Regions from separate parts of the Ensifer sp. SL37 genome, predicted to be linked through region 3. Evidence: riboswitches for the same ligand, from Rfam matches in the RefSeq annotation. Region 3 holds a riboswitch; each other region holds the start of a gene.
The links. A riboswitch is a leader RNA that binds a small molecule or an ion and turns the genes downstream of it on or off. The one in region 3 is predicted to bind cobalamin.
Positions count from the first base shown of each region.

Region 1: another riboswitch for cobalamin. It lies ahead of OVA00_RS09960 (TonB-dependent receptor plug domain-containing protein); the one in region 3 lies ahead of bluB (5,6-dimethylbenzimidazole synthase).
Region 2: another riboswitch for cobalamin. It lies ahead of OVA00_RS14990 (aromatic ring-hydroxylating oxygenase subunit alpha); the one in region 3 lies ahead of bluB (5,6-dimethylbenzimidazole synthase).

Region 1 is NZ_JAPPRN010000002.1:434,697-436,958, forward strand. Features, by position in the region: gene OVA00_RS09960 (TonB-dependent receptor plug domain-containing protein) at 1-1,069, opposite strand, end outside; cobalamin riboswitch at 1,197-1,404, opposite strand; gene mscL (large conductance mechanosensitive channel protein MscL) at 1,862-2,262, shown strand, end outside.
Region 2 is NZ_JAPPRN010000006.1:571,836-574,097, forward strand. Features, by position in the region: gene OVA00_RS14985 (hybrid-cluster NAD(P)-dependent oxidoreductase) at 1-85, opposite strand, end outside; gene OVA00_RS14990 (aromatic ring-hydroxylating oxygenase subunit alpha) at 87-1,331, opposite strand; cobalamin riboswitch at 1,436-1,636, opposite strand; gene OVA00_RS14995 (DUF6656 family protein) at 1,954-2,262, shown strand, end outside.
Region 3 is NZ_JAPPRN010000006.1:3,411,587-3,413,848, forward strand. Features, by position in the region: gene OVA00_RS28840 (phytanoyl-CoA dioxygenase family protein) at 1-126, shown strand, start outside; gene OVA00_RS28845 (SDR family oxidoreductase) at 215-1,027, shown strand; cobalamin riboswitch at 1,125-1,336, shown strand; gene bluB (5,6-dimethylbenzimidazole synthase) at 1,383-2,078, shown strand; gene OVA00_RS28855 (DUF2865 domain-containing protein) at 2,091-2,262, opposite strand, start outside.

The DNA of each region.
Region 1 (2,262 bases), on a different contig from region 3:
TGCGCGAGAATGTCTCTGTCAGGTGGGAGGGCGAAAAAATCTCACGCTGCCATTCATAGCCGCCGGTAAACTGATGCACCTGGCCTTCCAGATCCTCGAAACGGTAGGAGGCCTGGTAGGTGGCGTTGTAGCGGTTACCGTCGTTCCAACTATCGCCCGAGGCTTCGGTGCGGTCGAACCGGTAGATGTCGTTGCCGGAAAACCGCGCCTTCTGCGTCAGGGCGCCGTCAAGCGCCTCGTTGGTGATGCCGATCGAGCCATAAAATTCGCGGCTCTTGCTGTAGTCGTCGGCGTCGTAGGTCTGAGCCGTATCATAGTCTTGCGGATCGGTGTCGGTGCGGCGGTTGACGTGACGCAGCGTTCCGTCGATCGACGTCTCGGGTGAGAGGTCGACATTGAACTTGCCATTGAGCGTGCCGTTGCGGTCGCCGTCATCCTCGTTGCCGAGGTCCGAAATGTTGAAGCCGCCCGACCGTCGAAGCGCGCCCGACAACGAATAGTCGTAGTTCTCGGCGCCGCCTCGCGTTGAGAGCGCCCCCATCCAGGTGCCGTCGGTTCCCACTTCGGTGCGGGCCGTCGATACAGGCGCCCCGCGCTCGCCGCGCTTGGTGATGATGTTGATCACACCGGCCATCGCGTTCGCGCCCCAGAAGGTGCTTTGCGGGCCGCGCAGGACCTCTATGCGCTCGATGTCGTCGGCAATCAGGCTGCCGAAATCGAACTCGCCCTGCCCGTCGTCATTGGCCTCGACGCCGCCAATCATGACGAGCACGTGGTTGCCTTCGGCGCCGCGCATACGGACCTGCGTCAGGCCGCCATTGGTGCCGGTCCGCGACACGGAGACCCCGGGGACAAGCCGGAGCGCATCCGAGACAAACCGGATCTGGTTCTGTTCGATCTGTTCGCCGGATATGACCGTGATGGCACGGCCGGATTTCTTGAGTTCGACGTCGGTCAGGCCATCCCCGACGACGATGGCATCTAGTTTCGTCGGCTTTTCGTCTTCAGCAAGCGCCTGCTGCACCAAGGCAAGCACAAGCAGGGAGGTCCCCGCCAGTCGGACATTCATCTCTTCCCCCACGGCAGGATGACCTCCACGGTACCGCACCGCGGGCACTTCAAGCGCCACGGCGACATCGTTTTGACAATGTCACCGCTACGGACGGCCGCGCCTTGGACAAACCCCGTATCCAGGCATGGGTGACCGGTAACAGGCAGGTCTCCTGACTTCCGCGTTATCGCTTGGCCTCGCCTTCCCGCGCTGGAAAGCACAGTGGCTCGTTGAGGCAAGCTCGGCGGTTACAGTTGCGGGGGGCAGTCACGGGTTCGGCCCCTGATGGGTAGTCCTCACCGTGTTCCCTTTTCATCCGTCGATCCGACGGAACCTGTTCCGTGCCACGTCTTTAGCGCTGTGAGGAAGTTGGGGTCAATAGCCGCTAGACTCCGCCCACGGCAACTTTGGGCGGCGCCGCGGTAGGCAAGCGGTTCTTGGCTAAGCATTCGAACGCCGAAGTGCTTCACCCCGTGCGTGGTGTAAAGCCAGAGGAATTCTTGTTGAACCAGATGGCGCATTCCCCGCCGGTCACGGGTGCTTATTGCATTATTAGTTCAAAACAATGCTAGCAAGGCGTCAGGTGCTCCACTGTCCTTCGTTCATCGGGATGTTGCTCGATGTCGTGGCAATAGATGGATGTAACGCATCGCATGCATGGCGCGATTCAAGTCCTGTGTTCTTGCCGGTTCTTGATCTTTACGTGCTTCTGGTGCCAGGGCGCGACGATGACAGCAGTGACATCGGACAAGGTTCAGCCATGTATCGAGCGCCGATAGCAGCTTTTGAACGGGGATTACGGAGAGACGCATGCTGAATGATTTCAAGGAGTTTATTGCCCGCGGCAACGTGATAGATCTTGCGGTCGGTGTCATCATTGGCGCCGCCTTCAACAAGATCGTCACGTCGATCGTCGAAGACTTGGTGATGCCGATCGTCGGAGCGCTGACCGGCGGAGGTTTCGATTTCTCCAACTATTTCCTGCCGCTCTCTTCGAATGTAACGGCGACATCTCTCGCCGCTGCCCGTCAGCAAGGTGCCGTCTTTGCCTATGGCAATTTCATCACCGTGCTCATCAACTTCCTGATCCTTGCCTGGATTATCTTCGTGATGGTGAAGGCGGTGAACCGCATGCGCGCGTCGATCGAGAAGAAGAAGGAAGACGAGGCGCCGGCCGCCGCGCCACCGCAGGACATCCTGCTCCTTGGTGA
Region 2 (2,262 bases), 2.8 Mb from region 3:
CCGCGGATGTGCATTCGAGCATCTGCTGCCGGTCGATCCAGACATGCAGCGCGTCGAAATGGTGAAACGAAGAGGCCATCTGCATGTCAGGCGACCCTTGAAAGCGGAGCCGCGTCGCCGGCAAGGCGCTGCTCCATGAACTTGCAGTACCACTCGACGAACTGCATCACGCCACCCTCGTGCTCGGGCGAATAGGGACCGGGCTCATAGGCCGGTGAGCGGATGCCGAAGGCATTTTCCTCGACGATCTGACGGTCCTGGTCGTTGGTCTCGGTCCAGACATGCGTCAGTTCTTCTAGATTGTAGTCGACGCCTTCGACCGCATCCTTGTTGACGAGCCACTTCGTCGTCACCTGCGTCAGTTCGGGCCCGAGCGGCAGCACCCGGAAGGTGATGGCGTGGTCGGCGAGCACATGGTTCCAGGTGGTGGGATAGTGGAACATCAAGAGCGTGCCGATCTGGCTCTGGGAGACGTCGGCGGACAGGGCCCGCCTGACGGCGCGGGCGCCCGACATGGTGTAGCTTTCGGCATTGTCGACAAGCGGCATGCGGGCGGCGCGGAACTGACCGGTCGGCGACATCTTAAATTCGCTCGGCAGGCCCTCGGCCTCGCACTTCGCCCAATGTTCGGCGATCACAGGATCATCCTTGGCGCCCTGCACCCCGGTCGCCGTCGGCGCCTCAGGATAGGTGCGGCAGAGTTCCGGATGATTGGCGGCGCAATGGTAGCATTCGCGGTTGTTTTCCCAGACGAGCTTCCAGTTGCCCTTCTCGATGATGGTGCTTTCGAACGCGACCTTGGTTTCGCCGAGCCGATGCGGCGCGAGATAGGGCAAGGCCATGTCGCGGAACGCCGTGAAATCCATCGGCTTTTCCGACAGGTTGATGAAGATGTAGCCGCCGACCGTTTCGCAATGGATCGGCTTCAGACTGTGGGCGGCCTTGTCGAAATCCTCTCCCATCTGCCGGGCGAAGAGCAGCGAGCCATCGAGTTCGTAGGTCCACTGGTGATAGGGACAGACAAGCTTTGCCGACGAGCCTTTCGCCTGCGTGCAGACGCGCGAGCCGCGGTGGCGGCAGGAATTGTGCAGCGCCCGGATGGCGCCCTGGCGGTCGCGGGTGATGACAACGGGGTAGTCGCCGACCTGGACGGTGAAGTAATTGCCGGCCCGCGGGATCTCGCAGTCATGGCCGATGAACAGCCAATCCTTGTACCAGATGTTTTCCAGATCCTGCCTGTAGTAGTCGGGATCGATGTAAAAGGCCCGGTCGAGGCTGTAGCCGTCCCGCCTGCCCTTCAGCTTTCGAAGCATATCGTTTCTGGTGTCCATGTCCTGTCCTCATGCGCCATGTTTCGGAGAGGCAGGACAGGAACCCGCACGGGCGCACACCCATGCGTTTGAGGCTCCGATCCGGCTGCCCGCCGCAACCCGTTACGGTTATGTCCGTCAAGGCTGGTTTCCGGGCTCAGGAGCCGTCCTTTCGGACCTGCCCGGCGCCTTCCCGGACGAACCGTCCAGTGGCCTTTGCCGAGGCTTTCGCTCCACCACCGTTGCGGGGGCAGCGCCGGGATTTGACCGGCTTCCCAATTCTCCATCTTCCCTTCGAAGACGGCACCTTGAGTAAGGATATGTAATCGCGGAAGTCGCCTTGGCAGCTGCCCGATAGCGACATCCAATTCCAGAATGACGACACGGAAAAAACCGCCACAAAAGGCCACCGTCTTAGAATTTTTACATTGCAAACATATAGATAGATCACATCTTGGGCATTTGCCGACTTTTGCGGCGCGGTCGGCGCAGATGCGGGAGGGTTTCGCCCGTTTGCGACATCGCGTCAGATAGAGAACGCTAATGATGCAGCCAGGGGGAAATCATTCATTAACCATGAGCCGCTAGCCTAGCCGGCGGACGAGAGAGGTCCTGCAGGCAGGCAGATGGCGCGCTGACGATCATGGCAAAGTTGAGATACTACGACGCGGCAGCCGAAAAGCTGCCGACAATCCCGCCGAAGGTGGCGGTTCATACCGAATTCCTGCGCACGGGCCGGATCAACCGCAGGCAATGGTTGCCGAGCGAACGCAGGTATTTGAGCTATGAGGAAGTCGCAGACAGGACGGGCAAGAAGCTCAGCACCGCCGGCGACACGACCCATAAGCGGATCAACGGGTTCCACACCTCGATCCAGTTCCCGAAGATGATCTTCCACCGCACTCTCGTCGGCCGGCCGCATCTCGGCTACTGTCACGTGACGGCGGCGCGT
Region 3 (2,262 bases):
CCGCCACTCGGCGGGTTGGCGCCGAAGACGCAGGCGCAGTTGATGCGCGAGGCTCTCACTGCGGGGACGGGCGAACAAGAGTTTCTCTCGGTGCTGGAGGCGCAGGCGAAGCGCAAGCTGAGCTGACGAGCGAGTTACAATTTGACAGGCTCCCGGTGTGTTTCAGCCGGGAGCCGCAGCCGTTTCAAACGATCATTTCCGAGGGAGGAATTCGATGAGTGGACAATTGCAAGGCAAGATCGCCATCGTCACCGGTGGTACGCAGGGACTGGGCGCGACGATTGCTGGCCTTTTCGCCGAACGCGGCGCTGAAGGCATCGTCATCTGCGGCCGCAACGCCGCCAAGGGGCGGGCGAAGGCCGAGCAGATCGGCAAGGCAAGTGGCGCGAAAGTCGTCTATGTCGAGGCCGATCTGGAAAAAGTAGAGGACGCCCGCAAGGTGGTCGCCGCTTGCGACGCGGAATTCGGCCGGGTCGATGCGCTGGTCAACGCCGCAGCTATTACCGACCGTGGCACGATCCTCGATACCACGCCCGAACTCTTCGACCGCATGTTCGCGATCAATGTGCGCGCGCCGTTCTTCCTGATGCAGGAGGCGGTGAAGATCATGCGGCGGGAGAAGACCGAGGGCACGATCGTCAACATCGGCTCGATGTCGGCGATGGCCGGCCAGCCGTTCATTGCCGCCTATTGTTCGTCGAAAGGCGCCCTCGAAACGCTGACCAAAAACACGGCTTATGCGCTTCTTCGCAACCGCATTCGCGTCAACGGGCTGAATATCGGCTGGATGGCGTCCGAAGGCGAAGACCGCATCCAGCGCGAGTTTCATGGCGCGGCTGCCGATTGGCTCGAAAAGGCGGCGGCCGGCCAGCCTTTCGGTCGGCTCGTCGATCCGGCCGAAGTGGCGCGGGCCTGCGCCTATCTGTCGTCGGCCGAGTCCGGGCTGATGACCGGATCGGTGATTTGCTTCGATCAGTCGGTCTGGGGCGCCTATGACGGTTCGCCGCATCCGGTCGCTCCGCTTTGAGGCGGAGGCAAACGACTAAGCTCGAAAGTAGCCGGCGGAAAGTGGCGCGCCATGTCTCGACCGGGTTGGCGCCGCTTGTCTTTCTCAAACGGCTGTGCACTTAGTGCCGTCGTCAGGTGCCCGCGAGAGCGGGAGAATCGGGAATCCGGTGTCATTCCGGAACGTGCCCAACGCTGTGACGGGGACGATCGCGTCTAAGAGAGCCTTGAATTGATTCAAGGTTTTGCCACTGGATCTTCAATCGATCTGGGAAGGCGAGGTGATCGGTTGAACCGAAGTCAGAAGACCGGCCTGGCGAGATAGACCGAACCCCGCGTGGACGGCGGGAGGTTTTCGCATTGTTGGGGATCGAACGATGCTGACTGAACCGAAAGGCGGCCTTGCGGCTGCCGGTGCCTTTTCGCTGCCAGAGCGGGAGGCCGTCTACCGTGCCATCTCGACACGTCGCGACGTGCGCGATGAATTCCTGCCCGCGCCATTGCCGGATGATCTGATCTTGCGCCTGCTGGCCGCTGCGCACAGCGCCCCGTCCGTGGGCTTCATGCAGCCGTGGAACTTCGTGCTGGTGCGGGCGGAAGAAACGCGTGAGCGCGTCTGGCAGGCGTTTCGCCGCGCCAATGACGAGGCCGCGCTGATGTTCGAGGCGGAACAACAGGCCAAGTACCGTGCGCTGAAGCTGGAAGGCATCCGCAAGGCGCCGCTCAGCATCTGTGTCACCTGCGACCGCACGCGCGGCGGTGCCGTCGTACTCGGGCGCACCCACAATCCGCAGATGGACGTCTATTCCACCGTCTGCGCCGTGCAAAACCTCTGGCTTGCTGCGCGGGCCGAAGGGGTGGGCGTCGGCTGGGTGAGCATTTTCCACGAGGCCGAGATCAAGGCGATTCTCGGCATCCCAGATCATATCGAGATCGTTGCCTGGCTCTGCCTCGGCTATGTCGATCGCCTCTATCAGCAGCCGGAACTCGCCGTGAAGGGCTGGCGCCAGCGCCTGCCGCTCGACGAGCTGGTTTTCGAAGACGGATGGGGACGCAGCAAGGAGAAGGCGTAAGGCCTCGTCCGATCAATTCTGGACCGGCTGATAGGCCGGTCCCTTCGGATGCTTGAGGTCGATGGCGGTTTCTTCCTGCGGCAGGTAGGTCGGGCCGACGACGCGAACCTTGTTCTTCGACGGATCATAAGGCCGCTCTTCGGCCGGCGCCTTGGCGGTATTGCTCGCCGCTTCCGGCTTCTTG